2 regions of the Exiguobacterium sp. EF_C8 genome follow, and region 2 is predicted to be linked to the other one. Evidence: a T-box and tRNA genes for the amino acid it is inferred to sense, from the RefSeq annotation. Region 2 holds a T-box; the other holds one or more tRNA genes.
What was found. A T-box is a leader RNA that pairs with one kind of tRNA and senses whether it is charged. The one in region 2 lies ahead of ileS (isoleucine--tRNA ligase), so its partner is inferred to be a tRNA-Ile.
Positions count from the first base shown of each region.

Region 1: it has a tRNA-Ile gene. The T-box ahead of ileS (isoleucine--tRNA ligase) is inferred to sense a tRNA for this amino acid. The anticodon was not compared.

Region 1 is NZ_CM143264.1:910,493-921,183, forward strand. Features, by position in the region: gene ACY2IG_RS04690 (GGDEF domain-containing protein) at 1-4, opposite strand, end outside; gene ACY2IG_RS04695 (5' nucleotidase, NT5C type) at 103-672, opposite strand; gene ispG (flavodoxin-dependent (E)-4-hydroxy-3-methylbut-2-enyl-diphosphate synthase) at 772-1,881, opposite strand; gene ACY2IG_RS04705 (hypothetical protein) at 2,049-2,534, opposite strand; gene ACY2IG_RS04710 (Na/Pi cotransporter family protein) at 2,742-4,385, shown strand; tRNA gene ACY2IG_RS04715 (tRNA-Met) at 4,512-4,585, shown strand; tRNA gene ACY2IG_RS04720 (tRNA-Ile) at 4,597-4,670, shown strand; gene ACY2IG_RS04725 (alpha-amylase) at 4,786-6,246, shown strand; gene ACY2IG_RS04730 (superoxide dismutase) at 6,340-6,948, shown strand; gene ACY2IG_RS04735 (peptidoglycan D,D-transpeptidase FtsI family protein) at 7,082-9,154, shown strand; gene ACY2IG_RS04740 (PstS family phosphate ABC transporter substrate-binding protein) at 9,381-10,325, shown strand; gene pstC (phosphate ABC transporter permease subunit PstC) at 10,415-10,691, shown strand, end outside.
Region 2 is NZ_CM143264.1:1,367,712-1,378,402, forward strand. Features, by position in the region: gene ACY2IG_RS07180 (hypothetical protein) at 154-402, shown strand; gene solA (N-methyl-L-tryptophan oxidase) at 458-1,600, opposite strand; gene ACY2IG_RS07190 (methyl-accepting chemotaxis protein) at 1,671-3,368, opposite strand; gene ACY2IG_RS07195 (DUF2975 domain-containing protein) at 3,800-4,267, opposite strand; gene ACY2IG_RS07200 (DUF2188 domain-containing protein) at 4,410-4,634, shown strand; gene ACY2IG_RS07205 (SDR family oxidoreductase) at 4,745-5,569, shown strand; gene ACY2IG_RS07210 (putative quinol monooxygenase) at 5,590-5,883, shown strand; gene ACY2IG_RS07215 (helix-turn-helix transcriptional regulator) at 6,095-6,301, shown strand; gene ACY2IG_RS07220 (hypothetical protein) at 6,303-6,686, shown strand; gene ACY2IG_RS07225 (hypothetical protein) at 6,715-6,987, shown strand; gene ACY2IG_RS07230 (hypothetical protein) at 7,177-8,091, opposite strand; gene ACY2IG_RS07235 (GNAT family N-acetyltransferase) at 8,201-8,752, opposite strand; T-box leader at 8,838-9,083, shown strand; gene ileS (isoleucine--tRNA ligase) at 9,140-10,691, shown strand, end outside.

The sequences.
Region 1 (10,691 bases), 460 kb from region 2:
TCATGAAGCACTTCCTATTTTAAAATTTAAAACGAAAATCATTGTAAGATATCTCAGAGTTCAATAACATGAAAAACGGAAAAAACAGCCTAATCGGCTGTTTTAACGAATCGGTGCAAATTTTTGAATCTCTTGAACAGCCTCATTCCATGAAGCGACACGAATAACATTATTCGGTACGGCTTTACGGTTATAAGGTGCGTCGAACAAAATCACAGGGATGAATGTATCTTCTGCAATCTGCACAGCATTCTCTAATCGATCTTCCATAAACAAATCGAGTGATAAATCACGGACGACTTGTACTTTGTCGTGTGATCCCGTCATGATTAAGGAATCAAGAGGAAGTTCATGTTGTTTGATCCACTCTTCAGTTACAGGACGAACGAGTTCCGATCGTGCTGTCACGTAATGGAGATCATATTGCTTCCGCAAATTCCATAAGTGGTGGCGAACATGTTCTTGAGGGATGGACTCACGATAAATTCCTGACTCGTGACCGGAGTTCACCATGTAGTCCCAAAATTCGATTTGATTCATATCCGTATACGTATGCAATTCATATTCAGACGCCTGATTGAAGTCAATCGACGTTCCGAGATGTTTATTCATGTAAGTGAAGCAAGAGGATGGATGTGTGATCGTTCCATCGATGTCGATTCCAATTTTCATTTACAGTCACCCACGTTCTAAGAATTTTTCTTCACTTAGTATAACATAGTCGAAATCGAGATACGAAAAAAGACTCCTCATGAAAGAGGAGCCCCTATCTTATACGTGATTTGCTTTTTCGGCTTCTTTTTCAGCCTGTTTTTCGAGGACGATGGCATCGATCTCTTTTTTCAATTCTTCGACCATTGTTGCTTCTGGTACTTTACGAATGATTTCTCCGTGGCGGAACAACAATCCTTCGTTGCGAGCGCCGGCGATACCGATATCGGCTTCACGTGCTTCACCAGGACCGTTGACTGCACAACCAAGAACAGCAACTTTGATGTTCGCTTGGATATTTTCGATATAGTCTTCGATTTCTGCAGCGATCGACATCAAATCGATTTCGATCCGACCACATGTTGGACATGAGATCAATGTCGCGGCGTTGGCTGCGAGACCAAATGATTTCAAGACTTCTTTTGCGACTTTTACTTCTTCGACAGGGTCCGCTGAAAGAGATACACGAACCGTATTTCCGATTCCGCGTGAGAGGATCGCTCCAAGTCCTGCTGCTGATTTTAATGAACCAGAACGAAGTGGACCCGATTCCGTAATCCCTACGTGAAGTGGATAGTCAAACGATTCAGAAGCAAGTTGATATGCTTCAAGCGCCAACTGTACGTCTGATGCTTTCAATGAAACGATGATGTCATGGAAGTCGAGGTCTTCAAGGATCTTGATGTGGTGCAAGGCACTTTCGACCATACCACGTGCTGTTGGATAACCGTATTTTTCGAGAATGTGCTTTTCGAGTGAACCAGCGTTTACCCCAATACGGATTGGGATGTTTTTCGCTTTTGCTGCTGTCACGACGGCTTCGACTTTTTCGCGGCGACCGATATTACCTGGGTTGATCCGGATTTTATCGACGCCAGCTTCGATCGCCATGAGCGCGAGTTTATAGTTGAAGTGGATGTCTACGACAAGCGGGATGTTGATTCGGCTTTTGATTTCTGCAAGTGCGAGCGCATCACGTTCTTCTGGACAAGCGACGCGGACGATTTGGCAACCAGCTTCTTCAAGACGTAGGATTTCAGCGACTGTCGCTTCGACGTCGTGTGTTTTAGTTGTCGTCATACTTTGGATGATGACTTCATTATTTCCACCAATGACAAGGTCCCCTACACGAACGGGACGAGTCTTAGAGCGATGGACCATTTTCGGCATATCGAAAATCTCCTTTTGTGGCATACCGCCATATTGTTTATGTTTACCTTTTCTATCATATCGAACTATTCCCTAAAAATCGAGAAACAAGAACGAAAATCGAACATTTACAATTGTTTAATGAAAGTAAGGCATCCGTCAATCCGTCGGACGCCTGATTTTGATACTCATCGAGATTTACGTGACGCGCGAGGTTTCGGGGAACGGGCAATCCATAATGGCACCAACGTGTAAATGAAGTGCCCGAGGATGAGTAAAGCAACTCCTATTTGATGATGCCCCAATTGGTAAAGAAGCATGCCAAGGGGGAAGGTCCATAGATTCGTTGCAACCGTATAAGGGAACGTCTGACGATATGCCCATGGACGGGGGAGTAACAGACGAACGAATCCTTTCGTCAGATATGCCATTAAGAGCAAATACAGTAAGACCGCAATAGCGATGAAGATGAAGTGGAGAACGAACCAAATCACGATTGGAATATTTTTTTGTAAAAAGAAGGAATCGATGATCGTCGTCCATAGTGAAATCCAAGCCAATCCACAGAAATACAAAGAAACATCTGATAGACGAAGTCGTAAAAACGAGCGGTTTGGAATTAATGAAGTTTGTAAGTAATTAATGAGTTGACGTAAAAAAGACAAGAATATCACTCTTTCCATTGTTTTATAACAGATTTTTTGGTTTGTCTATTTGTTCATAAATAAAGGAATTATTGTAGTGGTACAGATTAATAAAACCTTAACAATTGGATGTCGGGAAAACTGTTTACAAGTTCATTAGACCTTTACATAATAGGGGGGTCGAAAAAATAAACTTTACAAACACATCAATCCACATCAAATAAAGGAGCTGGCAAGATGAACTATGATTTGCAGGAAATGATTTTTACCTTCATCGGTGGACTTGGGATTTTCCTTTTCGGTATTAAGTATATGGGAGATGGTCTCCAAAAAACAGCGGGAGACCGATTACGTTATATCCTCGATAAGTATACGACGAATCCACTATTAGGTATCTTAGCAGGTATCGTCGTCACGATATTGATTCAATCGTCATCCGGTACGACTGTCATCGTCGTCGGGCTCGTGAGTGCAGGTCTGATGAATTTACGACAAGCAATTGGTGTCGTCATGGGAGCGAACATCGGTACGACGATCACGGCCTTTATCATCGGGTTCAATGTTAAAGAAGCGGCACTTCCGGCAATCGCCATTGGTGCTTTCTTGATCTTCTTCTTCAATAAAGAACGTGTTCAGTATATCGGACAGATTTTCTTTGGTTTCGGTGCATTGTTTTACGGTCTCACATTGATGGGGGACGGGATGGCTCCGCTCGAATCAAGTGCCTGGTTCCGAGAGTTGACTGTCTCGATGTCGGATAACCCATTGCTTGGTGTATTCGTCGGAACTATCTTTACAGTTCTTGTTCAGTCGTCATCTGCGACGATTGGTATCTTACAGGAGTTGTATGCTGGTGACATGATCGATATCAAAGCGGCACTACCGGTCTTGTTCGGTGATAACATTGGAACAACGATTACGGCAGTACTTGCAGCACTTGGTGCGTCGATCGCAGCCAAACGGACAGCCGCCGCACACGTCATCTTCAATATCATCGGAACAATTTTGTTCTTGATCGCATTACCAGTGTTCTCAAGCTTCATCGCATGGATTACAGACGCGCTTGGTTTAGAACCGAAAATGCAAATTGCTTTTGCACACGGAACGTTCAATGTCGTCAACACATTGATTCAATGTTGGTTCATCGCACAAATCGCATGGCTCGTTCAAAAAATCGTACCAGGTACGGATACGACGATCGATTCAAAACCGCGTCATCTCGATCAAAACATCTTAAATCAATCTTCTGCGCTTGCCTTAAACCAAGCGAAACTTGAAGTTTTGCGTATGGGTGAATTCTCAAAAGACGCACTTGCAAAAGCACACCGTTACACGCAATCGCATGATAAAAAAGATGTTTCAGAATCCGAGCAGATTGAATATGCGATCAACTACCTGAATACAGAAGTGACGAGTTATCTTGTTAAAATAGCAGCACATGATTTATCAGAACGTGAATCAAACGATCATTCGTTATTGATGCACGCCGTCAATGACTTTGAGCGGATTGGTGATCATGTTGAGAATATCGTTGAATTAATCGACTTCCAGATCGTCAACCGGATTCAGTTCACCACATCTGCGAAGCGAGAGCTTGATGAGATGTATGTCCTGACACAAGAAATCGTCGCTTGTGCGATTCGCGCCGTCGAAGAAGACGATGTCACGCGGGCACGAAAAGTTCTTGAACTTGAAGGGAAACTTGATGCATTCGAACGTTCATTCCGTAAACAGCATGTACTTCGCGTGAATGCTGGTGAATGTACAGGACAAGCGGGAATGATCTTCGTCGACTTACTTTCAAACCTTGAACGAATCGGCGATCACGCTGTGAACATCACGGATCTCGTCCTTGAACAGCGGACAGCATTAATGAACTAAGCGTAGACTTATTTTAAAACAGCTGATTTCGAAAAAAATGAAATCAGCTGTTTATTTTTTTGAAATAGCATATTGACAAGTTTCGTCACATCTCGTAATCTAATAAGAGTAAGAAACATACATCATGGCGGTGTAGCTCAGCTGGCTAGAGCGTACGGTTCATACCCGTGAGGTCGTGGGTTCGACTCCCTCCGCCGCTACTATTACTTAAGGACCCTTAGCTCAGCTGGTTAGAGCTGACGGCTCATAACCGTCCGGTCGCAGGTTCGAGTCCTGCAGGGTCCATTTGGTTGAACGCTTCTCGTTGCAAACGGGAAGCGTTTATTTTTGTTCGCTCGGGGAATAGTAAAGGTATTGTAATAATATTCATACTATAGTAACTAAGGGAGAGCGAAGAGAGATGGAACGTAACCATACGATGATGCAGTTTTTCGAGTGGCATGTAGAGAATGATGGAAAGCACTGGCAACGTTTGAAAGAACGAGCGCCTGAATTGCGTGCTGCTGGCATCACGTCCGTGTGGATTCCACCAGCATCGAAAGGTCAGTCGGATGAAGATACAGGATACGGCATCTATGATGTCTATGACTTAGGCGAGTTCGATCAAAAAGGAACGGTCCGGACGAAATATGGCACAAAGGATGAACTGGTCGAAGCAATCGAAGTTGCCCATGAGAACGATATCGCTGTTTATGCGGATGTTGTCATGAACCATAAAGCTGCAGCAGACGAACTCGAAACGATTAAAGTAGTGGAAGTCAATCCAGAAGACCGATCGAAAGAAATTTCAGAAGAGTTTGAAATCGATGCGTGGACGAAGTTTACTTTCCCAGGTCGTAATGGAAAGTATTCGGATTTCGTCTGGACACACGAATTCTTCAATGGAACGGATTTTGACGCGCGCGAAGAAAAAACAGGGATCTTTAAGATTTCCGGAAATAATAAAGATTGGAACAACCAAGTAGATGATGAGTTCGGCAATTATGATTACCTCATGTTTGCAAACATCGACTACAATCATCCGACGGTACGGGAAGAAATGATCCGTTGGGGACACTGGTTCAAGGACACGATCGATTGCCAAGGCTTCCGTCTTGATGCAATCAAGCATATCAACTATGAATTTGTCCGTGAATTCGCGAAATCGATGATGGAAAGCAGCGAAGGCGATTTTTACATGGTCGGCGAGTTTTGGAAGTCAGATCTCGACGATTGCCGTCATTTCCTAGACAGTGTCGACTACACGATTGATTTGTTTGATGTTCCGCTTCATTATAAATTCCATGAAGCTTCCAAGCAGGGAGAAAAATTTGATTTAACGACATTGTTTGCGGATACGCTCGTCGAGTCGCATCCGACGAATGCCGTGACGTTCGTCGACAATCACGATTCACAGCCTGGCGAGTCGCTAGAATCATGGGTGGATGACTGGTTCAAGCAACATGCCTATGCATCGATCTTGTTACGTAAGGACGGATATCCATGTGTCTTTTACGGGGATTACTATGGCGTCCAAGGACCGACCCCTGTCGAAGGAAAAAAAGAGATGATCAATGCCCTGCTCTATACGCGCTATCATAAAGCATACGGAGAACAACAGGATTATCTTGATGACCCGCACTGTGTAGGCTGGGTTCGTCTTGGTGTCGATGAAATCGAGAACTCAGGTTGTGCCGTGTTGCTTTCGAACGCCGACATGTGCGAGAAACGCATGTTCGTCGGTGAAGAGCGTGCGGGTCAAGAATGGTTCGACTATACAAACCATCAAGATCATCCAGTCGTGATTGACGAAGAAGGATTTGGTGTCTTCCCGGTTCCGGGCGGAGGCGTCTCTGTTTTTGCTCCGCGAGAAGTCGAGTAAATCCGAGGGTCTTGACTTGCGTCAACACAGGTACTTTTGCTAGTCTTAAAGGGTATTGAAGTTTTCGAAAATAGCACAAAGGGGGACATGAACATGTCAAAATTTGAATTACCAGAACTCGGCTACGCTTATGATGCGCTTGAGCCACATATCGATGCTCGTACGATGGAGATTCACCACACGAAACACCACAACACGTATGTCACGAACGTGAATACGGCGCTTGAGGGTACAGAACATGAAGGAAAGTCACTTGAAGAACTTCTTCAAAACTTGGATGCTCTCCCAGCAAACATTCAAACTGCAGTCCGTAACAACGGTGGCGGTCACTGGAACCACTCATTCTTCTGGAAATTGTTGAAGAAGAACGATGGCGCTGCTCCAACAGGGGAACTTGCAACAGCAATCGACGAAGCATTCGGATCATTTGATGCATTCAAAGATGCGTTCGCAAAAGCAGCAACAACTCGTTTCGGTTCTGGCTGGGCTTGGTTGATCGTTGACGGTGGGAAATTGGCAGTCGTTTCGACTCCAAACCAAGATACACCAGTCATGGAAGGCAAAACGCCAATCCTTGGTCTTGATGTTTGGGAACATGCATACTATCTCAACTATCAAAACCGTCGTCCGGATTACATCAATGCATTCTTCAACGTCGTTGATTGGGACCACGTAGCGAAGCTTTACGCTGACGCGAAGTAATGGAAAGAAGCGTATCGTTCAATTGTGAACGATACGCTTTTTTTAATGCGGAAAATCATGGGATAGGTTGTTATGGAAAGTTTCCTTCTATATAATGAAACAAGATGACTTTTGAACGATAGGGGAGTACGCCATGGCTAAACGAATCACCGTACGAGGAAGACGGCGTAATCATCTGCCGCTTCGTCTGAATTTAATGTTCTTCGTCGTTTTTTTATTGTTTGCGATTTTGATTTTCCGTCTAGGAGTCGTTCAAATCGTCAATGGTGAAAAAATTTCGCGGGAAGTCCAAAAAACGGAGATGACTGCATCAAAGTATGAAGTACCACGCGGTAAGATTTATGACCGGGATGGTCGTCTACTTGTCGATACAATTTCTAAATACTCCATTGTATATCGTCGCGCACAATCGACGAAAGTAGATGAACGTATTGAAATCGCGCAGCGTCTCGCAGCAATCATTGATCTGCCTAAAAAAGACTGGAAAGTCACGGAACGTGACATCAAGGATTTTTGGGTCGCGACGAACACGGAAGAGTCGGATCGTCGTTACCAAGCAGCAGTGAAAAAGAAGTATCCTTCAACGGAAGCACAAAGTAAGCTTTCGATTGCGGAACAAGATCAAATCCGCCTGGATGCGATCACGAAAAAAGATATTGATTACGATGATAAGACGATGGAAGTCATTGCGATCAAACATAACATGGAAGTCGGTTATGCGCTTGATCCACAACTCGTCAAGCTCGGTGCGTCTGCAAAAGAGATGGCAATCATCGATGAAAATTTAGAAGATTTGAAAGGTGTATCGGTTGAACCGTTTTACGAACGCTCTTATCCGTATGAAGGAACACTTCGAAACATCTTCGGAAAGTACTCGAAGATTCCGGCAGAACAACAAGCGGAGTTCAAAGCAAAAGGATATAGTTTGAATGATCGTGTCGGGACTTCGTTCCTTGAGCAACAGTACGAAGATCTTCTGCGCGGGAAACCGGCATACGATGTGTACGAAACGTTTAATGGAGAACCGGTCGGTGATCCAAAACGTGAAGAAGGCGAGTCCGGGAAGGACCTCGTTCTAACCGTTGATGCGGAATACAATAAAAAAGTAGATCAAATCATGCAACAAGCGATCAAAATGGGTCGTGGCATGGGTAGTCGTTATTTAAAAGAAGGATATGCCGTCGTCATGAATCCACAAACTGGTGAGATTTTAGCGATGTCAGGTCAAAAGCTTGATCCTTCGACTGGGAAGTTCACGGATGTAGCGATTAATAATGTCTTGACGTCTCTTCAAATCGGTTCAACGATCAAGGGTGCGACAGTTGCGATGGGACTACAGGAAGGTGTCATTCGTCAAAACGAAGTCATCAACGATGCGCCGATCACAATCGGAGGTACAAAAAAAGGATCATATGTTAACATGGGACCGATTACGGATTTAACGGCGCTTGAGCGCTCGTCGAACGTCTATATGTTTAACATTGCGATGCGGATGGCGAAATATCCGAGCAATGGGATTGCTGGTGCGAGCGTGGATGGAGCAGCTGCCATCATGCAGAATTACTATAGTCAGTTCGGTCTTGGGGTGACGACAGGTGTTGATTTGCCTTACGAAGCAAAAGGTGTTCAAGGGACGCCAGACCGTGTCACGTTGTTGATGGACCGAGTCATTGGTCAGTACGATGCCTTTACGCCGCTTCAAGTCGCGCAGTACATTTCAACACTTGCGAACGGTGGTTATCGAGTTCAGCCTCACTTCTTAAAAGAAGTATTGGCGTCGAACTCGATTGAAAAGGGTACGAAAAAAGTCGATTACAGCTTTAAAACGAATTATCTGAACCGGATTGAAGTCAGTCAAGATAATATTGATCATGTCCGGGAAGGGTTGCACCGTGTTGTAAAAGGTGAGCGTGGTACAGCCAAAGTTATCGCACAAACTGGAATCGATGCTGCAGCAAAAACAGGTACTGCACAGGTCAGCGTCTATGGGGATGACGGAATCGCCTTACGTGACGGAAGCGGGCAACCGGTTCGTTCATTGAACTCGAATCTTGTCGGTTGGGCACCGTATGACAATCCAGAGATGGCGTGGGCCGTGTTCCTTCCTTATATGGAACAAGAGACTGTCAACTCGAAAATCGGTCATGATCTTGTCAAAGCGTACTTCAACGTAAAGGACGTACCGTGGCAGACTAAGCCAAATTAACTAGAAACTAAGCGAGGGTGAGCAATCACTCTCGTTTTTTTTGTTTGTATTGACCTTTTTTTGTAATGGATTTCGAATTGTAAACACTAAAAAACACGCCTTTACAATTCTTTTACGTTGGATTCATTTCGTTTTAATAGTTCATCCGTAGTATAAGTCTTGTAAGGAAAACGGATAAAAAGTCGTAGCATCGTCAGCGACATACTTTCGAGGAGGAAAATTAATCATGTCTTGGATGAAAAAAACAGCACTCATTACAACGGTAGCATCAATCGCAGTAGTGGGGGCAGCATGTGGTAACGATAAAGGCGGTTCTGCTAGTTCATCTGATTTAAAAGGGAAAATCGCAATCGACGGTTCTTCTACAGTCTTCCCGATCATGGAAGCTGTCGGTGAAGAATATTCAACGGAACAACCTGACGTAAATGTCACAGTCGGTGTCTCTGGTACGGGTGGCGGATTCAAACGCTTCGTCGTCGGTGAAACGGATCTTTCGAACGCATCGCGTGAAATTAAAGAAGAAGAAGCAGCTGAAGCGAAAAAGAACAACATCGAATATACAAAACTTTCACTTGCATATGATGGTCTAACTGTTGCAGTCAGCAAAGATAATACATGGGTAAAAGAACTCTCGCTTGATCAACTCGAAAAGATTTGGCTCGACCCAAACGTTAAGACTTGGAAAGATGTTGATTCTTCTTACCCGGCTGAACCACTGAAGTTCTTCAGCCCAGGGAAAGATTCAGGAACATTCGACTTCTTCTCTGAAAAAGTACTTGAGAAGAAAGACATGCGTAAAGACGTTCAACTGTCTGAGGACGATAACGTACTCGTCAAAGGGGTTGAAGGAACGAAAGGTGCGATTGGTTACTTCGGTTATGCCTACTACGCTGAAAATAAAGATAAGTTAAAAGAAGTACCACTTTCAGCTGAAGGAAAAGATGCTGTCGATCCAACACCAGAAACAATCAAGGATTTATCTTACCCGCTGTCACGTGAAATCTACACGTACGTCAACAACAAATCATTGAACGATAAAAAACAGGTGGCAGACTTCGTGAAATTCACGAACGAAAACGCTGGAGATTTAGCTGAAGAAGTCGGTTATATCAAAATGCCACAAGATCGTTACGATGAAAACACAAAAGCAATCGAAGATGCAATGAAATAATCATCGAGTCATGAGGATGGCCCAACCGGGGAAGTCTGTACCGGTTGGGTCCCGTTCTCATGTCAAGAAGGAGTAGGGAGCGAAGAAGGATGAATTCAACACCCAATAAATCGGTTCGCGAGCTGATTCAACAGAACCGACAGCAAAAATTCAGTGTGAAAAACGTCATGGAACGCATCATGCCGATCGTTTTATTTCTGTGTGCGTTCGTCTCGGTCGTTACGACCATCGGCATCATTCTCACGTTAGTCATTGAAACCGAGCATTTCTTTGAAGTCGTTCCGTTCAAGGAATTTTTCGGCAGTACGAGTTGGTATCCACTGAACTCTCAACCAGAGTATGGGATTTGGCCGCTTGTCGTCGGTA
Region 2 (10,691 bases):
TCCTTCATCGATGAGATTCCTGAAATTATCATATCATGCTACTAATATCATGCTACTAATGGTATTCTTAAAAATGATAATGTAAAAAGAAAGGAAATTTCAATTAAATCGAGAATAGTCTACAATGACACTAATTGGAAAAGGAGCGTTCCTATGAAAGATCCTAACTATCGATACGGTACATATGCACTTATCACAAGCTTTTTCTTATTTTTCATTGTTCAGATATTCCGAGCATATGTGGAATTATCACCGGAATTTGCTGGCGAAGCACTGGAAGAATATCATTTGATGTACTTTCCAATCATCGCATTAGTCGTTGGAGTTGTCTTATTTATCAACGGCTGGTGGAAATCGACGGAAGCACAACATAAAGCCTTGTCGAATTCAGAGCAAAAATAACGTATGCAAGTTAAAAAGACCGTCAACGAAATTCTCGTTGACGGTCTTTTTAGGTTTATTCACTGACTTTCGTAAATCGTTCAATCGAAAATGGTGCAATCGGTTCAGGAGTCGATTTTTCGATGACTAGTTCACTGAGTACTTTTCCGACTAAGCTGCTGAACTTGAATCCGTGACCGGAAAAGCCGGCGGCGATCGCGATGTGCGGATAGTCCGGGTGCAGATCGATGATGAAGTCCTCGTCCGGTGTCATCGTATAAAGACATGTTTTGCCATGAGATAAGGTATCGATCGAGGGGATGAATGTGTTCGTGAACTGTCGTAAATCTGCCAGATCACCGGCTTCTTGACCAAATGGACGGCGTGGATGATTCGGATCAACCGGGATACCACCATCGTGCCGTCCGATTTTCAGACCGGCTTGAGCGATGCTTGGAAAACCGTAATAATAACCGGCGGGTGTATCAAAGGCGAAGGCAGGGAACACCGCGTCGTTGAATACTTCTTCCGCTGCTTCAAACCAGGCAAACGTCTTTCGGACCGGGCGAAGCGGTAAGGAGAGTCCGGTCTGTTCGAGCAACGGACCAGACCAAGCCCCGGCTGCGACGATCAACGCGTCAGCTGAATAGATGTCTGATCCAACCGTCACGTCAACACCAGTGGCATGAGCAGTAAGCGTCGTCACTGTTGCATTCGTCCGGATGTCGACACCGTTCGCTACAGCAAGGTCACGGTATGCTTCAATACAATCCTCGCACTTCAATACTCCAGACGTCGGTTCGAAGCAGCCGATATAATCGTCGGGCATCGTTAAACCGGACCAGCGAGTTCTCATTTCGTCAGCCGTCAGGACCTCGAGCGGCAAATCATACTGCTCAGCACTCTTAATGATCGTCTGCATCGAGCGGGACGAGCGTTGACCAGCGTTCAAGACGCCAGTGTTTAGGAACAAGTTCCGACCGCTGATCTGTTCTAACTCGTACCATAAGCTTTGCGCAGCTAACGCGAGCGGTACGTAAGCTTCCCCTTCACCATAGGCATGGCGGATGATCCGTGTCTCCCCGTGATGACTTGCTTGATCATGCGGCGGATTGTGGGCGTCTAGTAGTAAGATTTTTTGATTGGTTCGTGAAAGATAGTAACCGGCAGCCATTCCCATGGATCCGGCACCGACGATGATGACATCATATTGGGACATGTGGTTCGACTCCTTCATATGTATATTCATACCAGTATAAAGTGAGAACCAAAACATGACAAATGTGATATCAAATCTCGAAGCGACGGGCTTCTTGTTCTAAGTGTTCCGTTCGTGCGTTTAAATCACCGACGAGCGTATGCAACGTCGTGATCGTCGCAATCATCTGTTCAGACGCAGCGGCGACTTCCTCGTTACTTGCCGTATGCTCTTCCGCGACAGCGGCAATTTCCGTCAAGGCATTGCGAATGAATCGTTCTGCCTGCAAGACGTCTTCCATCTGTTGGGTCATCTGCTGTGTTGCCGTTGAGACGTGCGTGACTTGATCCGTCAACCGTTCGAACGTCGTATCTGTATCGAGAACGATCTGTTCACCGGCTGCTGTTGCTTCAACCGTTGTCTTGAAACTGTGTTGCATCTGTTGCGCACTGTCTTCAATCGAGGTGACGATTGTTGCGATTTCACTGACACTACTTGCGACATGACTTGAGAGATTCTTGACCTCGGTCGCAACGACGGCGAAGCCTTTGCCTTGTTCGCCAGCCCGTGCTGCTTCGATCGCGGCATTGAGGGCAAGTAGATTCGTCTGCTCGGAAATACCGCGGATAATGCCGACGAGCGTTTGGATATCCGATGATTGCTGTTTCAGTAGATCAATCTGTTCAGCAGACTGGGTGACATGTTGATGAATGTGGCGCATCTGTTCGACAGAAGCAGACATTTGATCCCGTCCGACTCGTGTCAGTATTGCCATCTGATCCGTCGTTCCTTGAATTTCGACACCAGACTGATTCGTTGTCTCGATTAATGCTGCGAACTGATTCATCTCGTCATTCAATGAAAGCGTGACTTGCGTCTGACTTTCAGTTCCCGTTGCGATTTCCGACATCGTATGAGCGATTTGCTCAGATCCGTCGAGTACTTCTGATGTACTTTGATCAATCGATTGACTCGTCGTCGAGACGAGGGTAGCTGTCTGTTTGATGTCGACAATCATCGTCCGGAGCATCTCGTTCATATCACGAATCGAGATCGCAAGCGCATAGATTTCGTCCTTTGAAGCGATTGTCAAATCGGTCAACGTCTGTTTCGCCTGATCCAGTCGTCCGTCGGCAATCAAGGCAGCGACTTTCTGTAACGTCTCGAGCGGACGTAATTTTCGACCGAGCACGATGTAAAGCAAGACGAGGGTGATCGTTAACAGCAGGAGCATTAACCCGATGAAAATCGGAGCGTTTTGTTGTAATAGATCCGTCGTAAGCGCATCGACTTCCTTCGCAGCGATGTCGGTTCCAAGAATGCCGATGACTTGACCGGACGCATCTTTTAACGGAACGTAGATGCTCATATACTGCCCATACACAGGATCATTAATGATGTCCGTCGCATGTGTGTCGCCTTTTAATACATCCTGCATATCCGCGACTTTTGCACCGCTTGCTGGCGCATCAATTTTAGCCGCATCTTTCTTTGGGAGACCGTCAATCAGCAAACGGACCTTATTTTGGTCGATGTGTGCTGTGTATGCATACAGGAGTCCGTTTTGCTTACGTAATGTATCAAGTTCATTTCGTAACGTTTCATATTGCTCAGATGCGATAGGCGATTGTAGAAATTCGCTGTAAGCCGCCGTGTCGAATGTCTTGCTGATACGTAAAGCATCCTTTTCAGCGGTCGCTTTAAGCGTTGAAACCGCAGTTTGCTTCGTATTGAAGTATAAGGCCAGACTACTAAAAACAAAAAAGGCAATCAAAATTAAACTAATCATTACTAAAAGGCGTGTTCGGATGGAATGGTTCTTGGTTGTGTTCTTCACGTGTAACTAGTCCTCTCAACTCATATTTTCTATCTATAATTCATTTATCGGTCGGTAAAATACATATTAAACAGGACCTTTTAACGATTTTTTTTATGCCACTGCTGGAAGACAAACTATTTCTTCTAAAAAAAGGATTTATCAAGAATGATTCAGGGCACATATTAAATAGAAAAAAATACAAATTGAGGGAAGAGGGATCGAGATGGAAAGTGAAGTCGATCATCGAATCAAAGCAAGACATGTATATGAAAATGAATTACGAAGACACGCGGTCAGCACAAAAAAGGCAACCTTTCGATTAATGACGTGTTTACATTGTCAATCGAAAATCCTGTTGAAACAGGGACATCAGGACACACATCAATGTGATAGGGTTTAAATTACTTGACTGACTGCAGATTTCGTAATAGAAGTTGTTGTATGCAAGCAAGTAAGGAACCAACTGTCAAAGGGATAAGGATTAAACTAATACCAACGAGGATCAAGCCAGGTGCATCATCGATTTGACCGATGTAAAAAAAGACAGGGAAGACGCATAAGGTCATTACTGAAATCACGTAACAATTCAGTTTCAATGATTGGATGGAAGATGTGATTAAAGGCAATGGAAGCGGGTCCGTCACAAAGTATTGCAATAGCCGCAACATGTGAATCAAAATAAACAGGACTGGAATCAATACGATATAGGCCATGATCAATACGAAGTAGCCAGGGCGTTCGAAGAGCAATTGTTCTGAAAGTCCATGCCATACAATAGGAATTCCACTACCAGCTATGCATAACAAACCGATCAGGATACAAATCATAATGAATTTTAAATAACGAACATGCCAAATGAGCCGGTTCATGATTCACGCTTCCTTTCAAGTCGGACACTTTCTTTTAGTATACTTCATAAAATAAAATGTTATTAAAATTTTAAAGGTAGAGGACATGTGGATCTCAAGCAAGTACTTAGAGATGAAACATACCGCAGAAAGGAGCTATACTATGCGACGAAATCAACATGTCTCCCCGCATCCCAAAGGCGGTTATCAAGTGAAAGCAGCCGGAGCGACCCGAGCAACAAAACGATTCGAGACACAGAAAGAAGCTATCGCAGAAGGGCGACGGATTGCGAAAAAACAAAAAACAGAATTATTGATTCACAATAAAGAAGGACAAGTTCGTGAAAAGGATTCGTATGGGCATGATCCTTTCCCGCCAAAAGGATAAAAAGCACTTCCTGAATGTATAGGAAGTGCTTTTTTACTCTACTAAAAATCGGTTTGAATTATGTGTGGCAGGGAAAAATAATTTAAACAAGTATAAAGGAGATATGTTTTATGGCTGAGGCGAACTTTTCGATTGAACATACGAGACAACTGGATCACGGAGAACAATCCTATAAAGGAAACAATAAATTACTCAACAAAAAAATCTTAATTACAGGCGGAGATTCAGGTATCGGTCGAGCCGTTGCCATTGCTTATGCGCGGGAAGGGGCAGATCTGGTCCTTTCATACTTACCTGAAGAGCAAGCAGATGCTGAAGAAGTAAAAGCACTAGTAGAACAAGCAGGGCGTACAGCGCATTTAATTCCGGGTGATCTATCCGATGAAGCGTACTGCGTTCAACTCGTCCAAGAAGCACATCAATGCCTAGGAGGATTAGATTCGCTGACATTAATTGCAGGGACACAGAATCCTGTAGAGCATATTTCAAATCTTGAGACAAAACAACTTAAAAGAACATTCGAAGTCAATGTATTCTCTGCATTTTGGATGGTGAAGGCAGCAGTTCCATTGTTGAAGCCTGGATCGACAATCATAACGACTACATCGGTTCAAGCTTATCATCCAAGTGAAATATTGCTTGACTACGCATCGACTAAATTTGCTTTAAATGGCTTTACGCGAGGTCTTGCGAAACAATTAGCACCGAGCGGCATACGTGTCAATGGTATTGCACCTGGTCCCATTTGGACGCCACTTCAGTTCACAGGAGGATTACTGCCGGATCAGATGCAGGATTTCGGAAAAGACACGCCACTCGGGCGTTGTGGTCAGCCTGCTGAACTCGCAAGTACTTATGTGCTACTTGCCTCAGACGAAGCAAGTTACATCACAGCACAAATTTATGGAGTCACTGGTGGGATTGAATTAGCTTGATGGAGTGAGGAGGAAGTGGCATGGATCAGTTTGGTGTTCTGACACATTATAAATGCACAGTAAATGATCAGGAAGCTTTATTTCAAGTATTGAATGAGCTACAACAACTTGTCTTGGAACAATCCGAATGTATTTTATATACGATTAATGTGTCAGATAAACAATCGGAGACGATTTTCACATACGAAATTTGGAGTTCCGCAGCTGCGTATCAAAACTCGCTCTCGCATGAGCTACAAAAATTCGTTCCGCTTGCTCCTAGTCTACCGGTAGTCGTAGTAGAAGAAACAAATACTTTTCGAGTTCATATGTAAGAACATTTTAGTTACTCTCCATGTCAGACGATCAATCCTGAACGATAAAAAGAAATTTCAAGCAACTTGAGATAAAGATCAAAGCACTTTCTGATGAACAGAGAGTGCTTTTTCATATTAAATTTGAATCTGAAATGTCAATAGTTTTTGACATGATGAGAGAAGTTCATTACAGTGGAGATGTAAAAAGAATTTGACACGTCGTGGAGGAATGAACGTGAGAAACCACATCAAGGAGCGACGTCTAGCAGCAAAATTATCGCAACAAGAACTGGCTGACCGCTGTCAGGTCAGTCGCCAGACGATCAATGCGATTGAAAACAACAAGTATGATCCGACTTTACAATTAGCATTTAATATCGCCAAAGTCTTACGAACACAAGTCGATCATCTGTTCATTTCAAAACAGGAGGAATGAGATGTCTAAGAAAAAAACAGTTCTATTTTTAGTATCGCTCGTGACGATAGCGAGCCTTACCGTCATCAGTATGATCTTTGAAAACAATGTAACATTCTTCTCGATCGTTCAATTGGCAATTCTGTTGATCATGTTCTTCTCGTATTTTACGTGGGCACGGTCAGGAAAGGACGAGCGTCCGGTACCAGATGATGAGCTCGGCAAAAAGATTACGACGGAGAGTGGACTTATTAGCTATAAAATCCTGATTGTCCTGATTTTTGGATGTATCTGTCTCGATTACTTTTTACATAAATCAGCGAATCTGTTATTGATCGTCTTATTCGCGATCGCGTTAGTTACACTACCAATCATCGAGTACATCAAAGCACGATCTTATCGATGAAGCTATTTAAAACGTAAAGGAGTAAAGCATGGACGAACGACAGTATCGGCTTACAAAACATATCATCAATACGGATTTTGATAAGGCGTATGAAATCGTACGGAATTTGAGCGAAGAAGAACTAGAGGAACTGATGCTTGATATCGGATCAAGGACGATGAACTTGACCGTCTATTCTTTCATGATCTATTTGTTGCAACTAAATGAGACGAGTAGCTTTCATTCCGTGACTTCACTTCTAATGGCATTTTCGTTGTGTCATATGGAAGGTGCCTACACAATCAGCTTGCATCATGCGTGAAAAGCAATTAAGCTCGCACCGCAAGATGTTACTTATTATGAATTTATCCTGTTTTTTGAAGGCAATCCCTATGTCTTTCTGTCTAAAGAAGAAATAACTGATACCCACAAACGGATCAAAGGATTGCATAAATGATGAAAAAAATACCTAGATGAGATGACTAATAATCTCTTCTAGGTATTTTTTTTATTATTTTGTCAGTACTGGTGAAATCAATGTAGTAACTGTATTGTTTCCTTCTGCAGTTACACGAAGATTTGTCACACCCGTCACATCAACATCAAAGTCGATTGGGTCATCGCCATATACAACATCATAGCGACCAAGTTCTTTTCCGTTATTGTCGGAGAATACAAGTGTCATTTTGTCATCTGGATAAGCATGACTTAAGTGGCTAGAACTTTTTGTTAGTGCTTGTTCAGTCAATAATGACACTTTCCCAGTTAGTTTTTTATACTTTTGGTCCAAGCTGAATGTAGCATATTCGTCATTATAGAAACCCGATAAAATAACATTTTGATTGTTCAGTTTACCATTTACTAAAATGGATTGATTTTTTTCAATCGATTCAAACGATGAAGAGGCGATATGAATCGATGAAAGCGATGTACCTGAAAGTGGTGTTCCGACTTCATATGCAGTAGATGTCTCGATTAGAGGTAATCCTGAAAGGTCTGCTAATAATTGTAATGGTACATATGGTGTCTTACCGAGCATCAACAAGCTTTCTGTATTTTTGTACTTACCAGTTACGACTGATCCATCTGTGACAAGTGATTTCGAAGATGTGAGAAGACGATATCCAGTCGAAAGTTCTTTAACTTTCTTCTTGTTCCCTTCGTTCTCAATTTGAAGATTCTTGTACTTAGTATCTAGTGATTTATAAGATTTTGAAAGACTCGTGTGTTGTCCTTGTAACGTCTTATAGGCATTTTCCGACTTCTTTGTTTTTTTCTTTTCGTCGGCTAGTTGTTTTTGAAGTGCTGCTTTTTCCTTTTTCAGTTTAGCGACTTCTTTTGAACTTGAACTTGCTTCAACGATTGATGTCTGCATGACACCGAATGCTAATGATGATACAAGACCTGCTGCGATCCATTTCTTCAAGATAGTTCCCCCTTAAATGTCAAAAATGATTTCTTACACTTAACAGTATATTCCAATAACGTCTTTTTGGATTTCAATCATTTTGAAATGAAGGAAATGATTTTATAGATTAAAATTGAAGCCAATCACTCCGCAATAACGAGTACATATACAAATCATCAAACTGACCGCGTGTTTTCTCATATTGACGAAGCAACCCTTCACGCTGAAAACCGAGTCGTTCAAGCAATCGTTGCGAAGTGGCATTCTCGGGTAAAACGAGTGCTTCGATCCGGTTGAGCGAAAGTTCCTTAAAACCATATTCGATGACCGCAAGCGCTGCTTCCTTCGCGATGCCTTGTCCCTGATAGGCAGGGTTCAACTCAAACCCGATTTCAGCCCGCTGATGGCGTTCCGATTGATTTAAGAAACCGCAACTACCGATGATGACATCGTCTTCTGATAAAGCGATCCCAAAACGGATGCCAGTACCCTCACGACGAATCGAAGCATACCAATCAATCTCTTCGAGAGCGTCAGCTTCCGATTGGAACGGAGCGAGTCCCATCTGTTTGACGACGTGTTCGTCTGATAAATAAGCGAGGACACTCGTAGCATCTGTGGGTAACACTTCGCGTAAAGCGAGACGGTTCGTTTTAAGCGTTGGGAAAGTATGTACCATTCAAAAAAACTCCTTTTCAAGAAAATGTAAAAAAGTGTTGTTTAACATTTAAGGCATATGGTAAGATTCTCCACAACAAGAGCATATCATTTCGTTGACGAGAAAGAGTAATGATTGTTTCTCTGCCTTACAGAAAACCGGGATTGCTGAGAACCGGTAGCCAGATCAATCATGAAGATCCTCTCTGAGAAGTCACGCTGAACCATTCAGTAAGTGTGACCGGGTGTCCACCGTTACATGGAATGCGCATGATAGTGTGCAACTAAGTGCTGTCGAGAACAAGCATTCTCGACGGAATATGGGTGGTATCGCGGTGAAGTCCGTCCCTGTCAAAGGGGGCGGACTTTTTTGTATTCTTTTAGTTACCGACAAAGGAGCGAACAAGAGATGACGTCACAAAACCAAGCAGAAACCGTACAACAACGTGAGGAGCGTGTTCGAAACAGATGGAAACGAGACCAGGTCTTCGCACGATCGGTTGAGCAACGCACGGAAGCAGAATTCGTATTCTACGAAGGACCGCCGACCGCGAACGGCTTACCCCACGTCGGTCATGCACTCGGACGAACCGTCAAGGATACCGTCGCCCGCTATAAGACGATGCAAGGATTCCGGGTCGAACGAAAAGCCGGCTGGGATACACATGGACTACCGGTCGAACTCGGGGTTGAGAAACAACTCGGCATCTCCGGCAAACAAGCGATCGAAGACTATGGTGTCGAAGCATTCATCGCACGCTGTAAGGAAAGTGTCTTCTCCTATGAAACACAGTGGCGTGCCTTCACGGAAAAACTCGGCTACTGGGTCGACATGGATGACCCTTACGTGACGATGGAGGACGAGTATATCGAAAGCGTCTGGCATATCCTTGGGACGATCCATGACAAAGGCTGGTTGACGAAAGGACATCGTGTATCGCCGTATTGTCCGAGCTGTCAGACGTCACTCAGTTCCCATGAAGTCGCGCAAGGCTATCAGGACGTGACGGACTTATCGGCGACGGTCAAACTTCCGATCGTCGACATGGAGCAGACATTTCTGCTTGCGTGGACGACGACACCTTGGACGTTACCGGCAAACGTCGCGGTGGCGGTTCATCCGGAATTGACGTACGTCACGGTAGCGTTTGAAGGAGAGCGATACATTGTCGCTAAAGCGTTAGTCGCTGAACTGTTCTCGGAATCCGTCGAGGTCGTATCCGAACAGCTCGGTGCGGAACTCGTCGGTTTGCGTTATGAACCACCGTTTGATTTCGTGACGCCAGAGAACGGTCATACGGTTGTCGGGGCGTCCTTCGTCCAAGCAACGAGCGGAACCGGACTTGTCCATCTTGCTCCAGCGTACGGGGAAGAAGATTACCGGGTCGTCCGGGAAAACGGACTGTCATTCGTTAATGTCGTCGACGCTGCTGGGTGTTACACGGATGCCGTTCCACCACTCGTTGGTCGATTCGTCAAAGAGTCAGACGTCGCAATCATCCAGCTGCTCGCTGAACGGGGACGCTTGTTTGCGAAAAAACGCTATACGCACAGCTATCCGCATTGTTGGCGATGTGACTCACCACTGCTCTATTACGCACAAGACAACTGGTTTATCGAGACGACGACCGTCAAGGAACAACTCCTTGCGAACAATGCATCTGTGACGTGGTATCCCGATCACGTCAAGGAAGGGCGGTTCGGAAAGTTCCTTGATCAACTCGTCGACTGGAACATCAGTCGCAATCGCTACTGGGGCACCCCACTGAACGTCTGGGAATGTGACACGTGCGATACGATATTCGTTCCAAAAAACAAAGTAGATTTATTACGCCGGACGACAACACCGACAGAGTCGGTCGAGTTGCATAAACCGTACGTCGATGCATTATCGGTCTCGTGTCCGACGTGTCAGGGAAAGATGCACCGGACACCAGAAGTGATCGATGTCTGGTTTGATA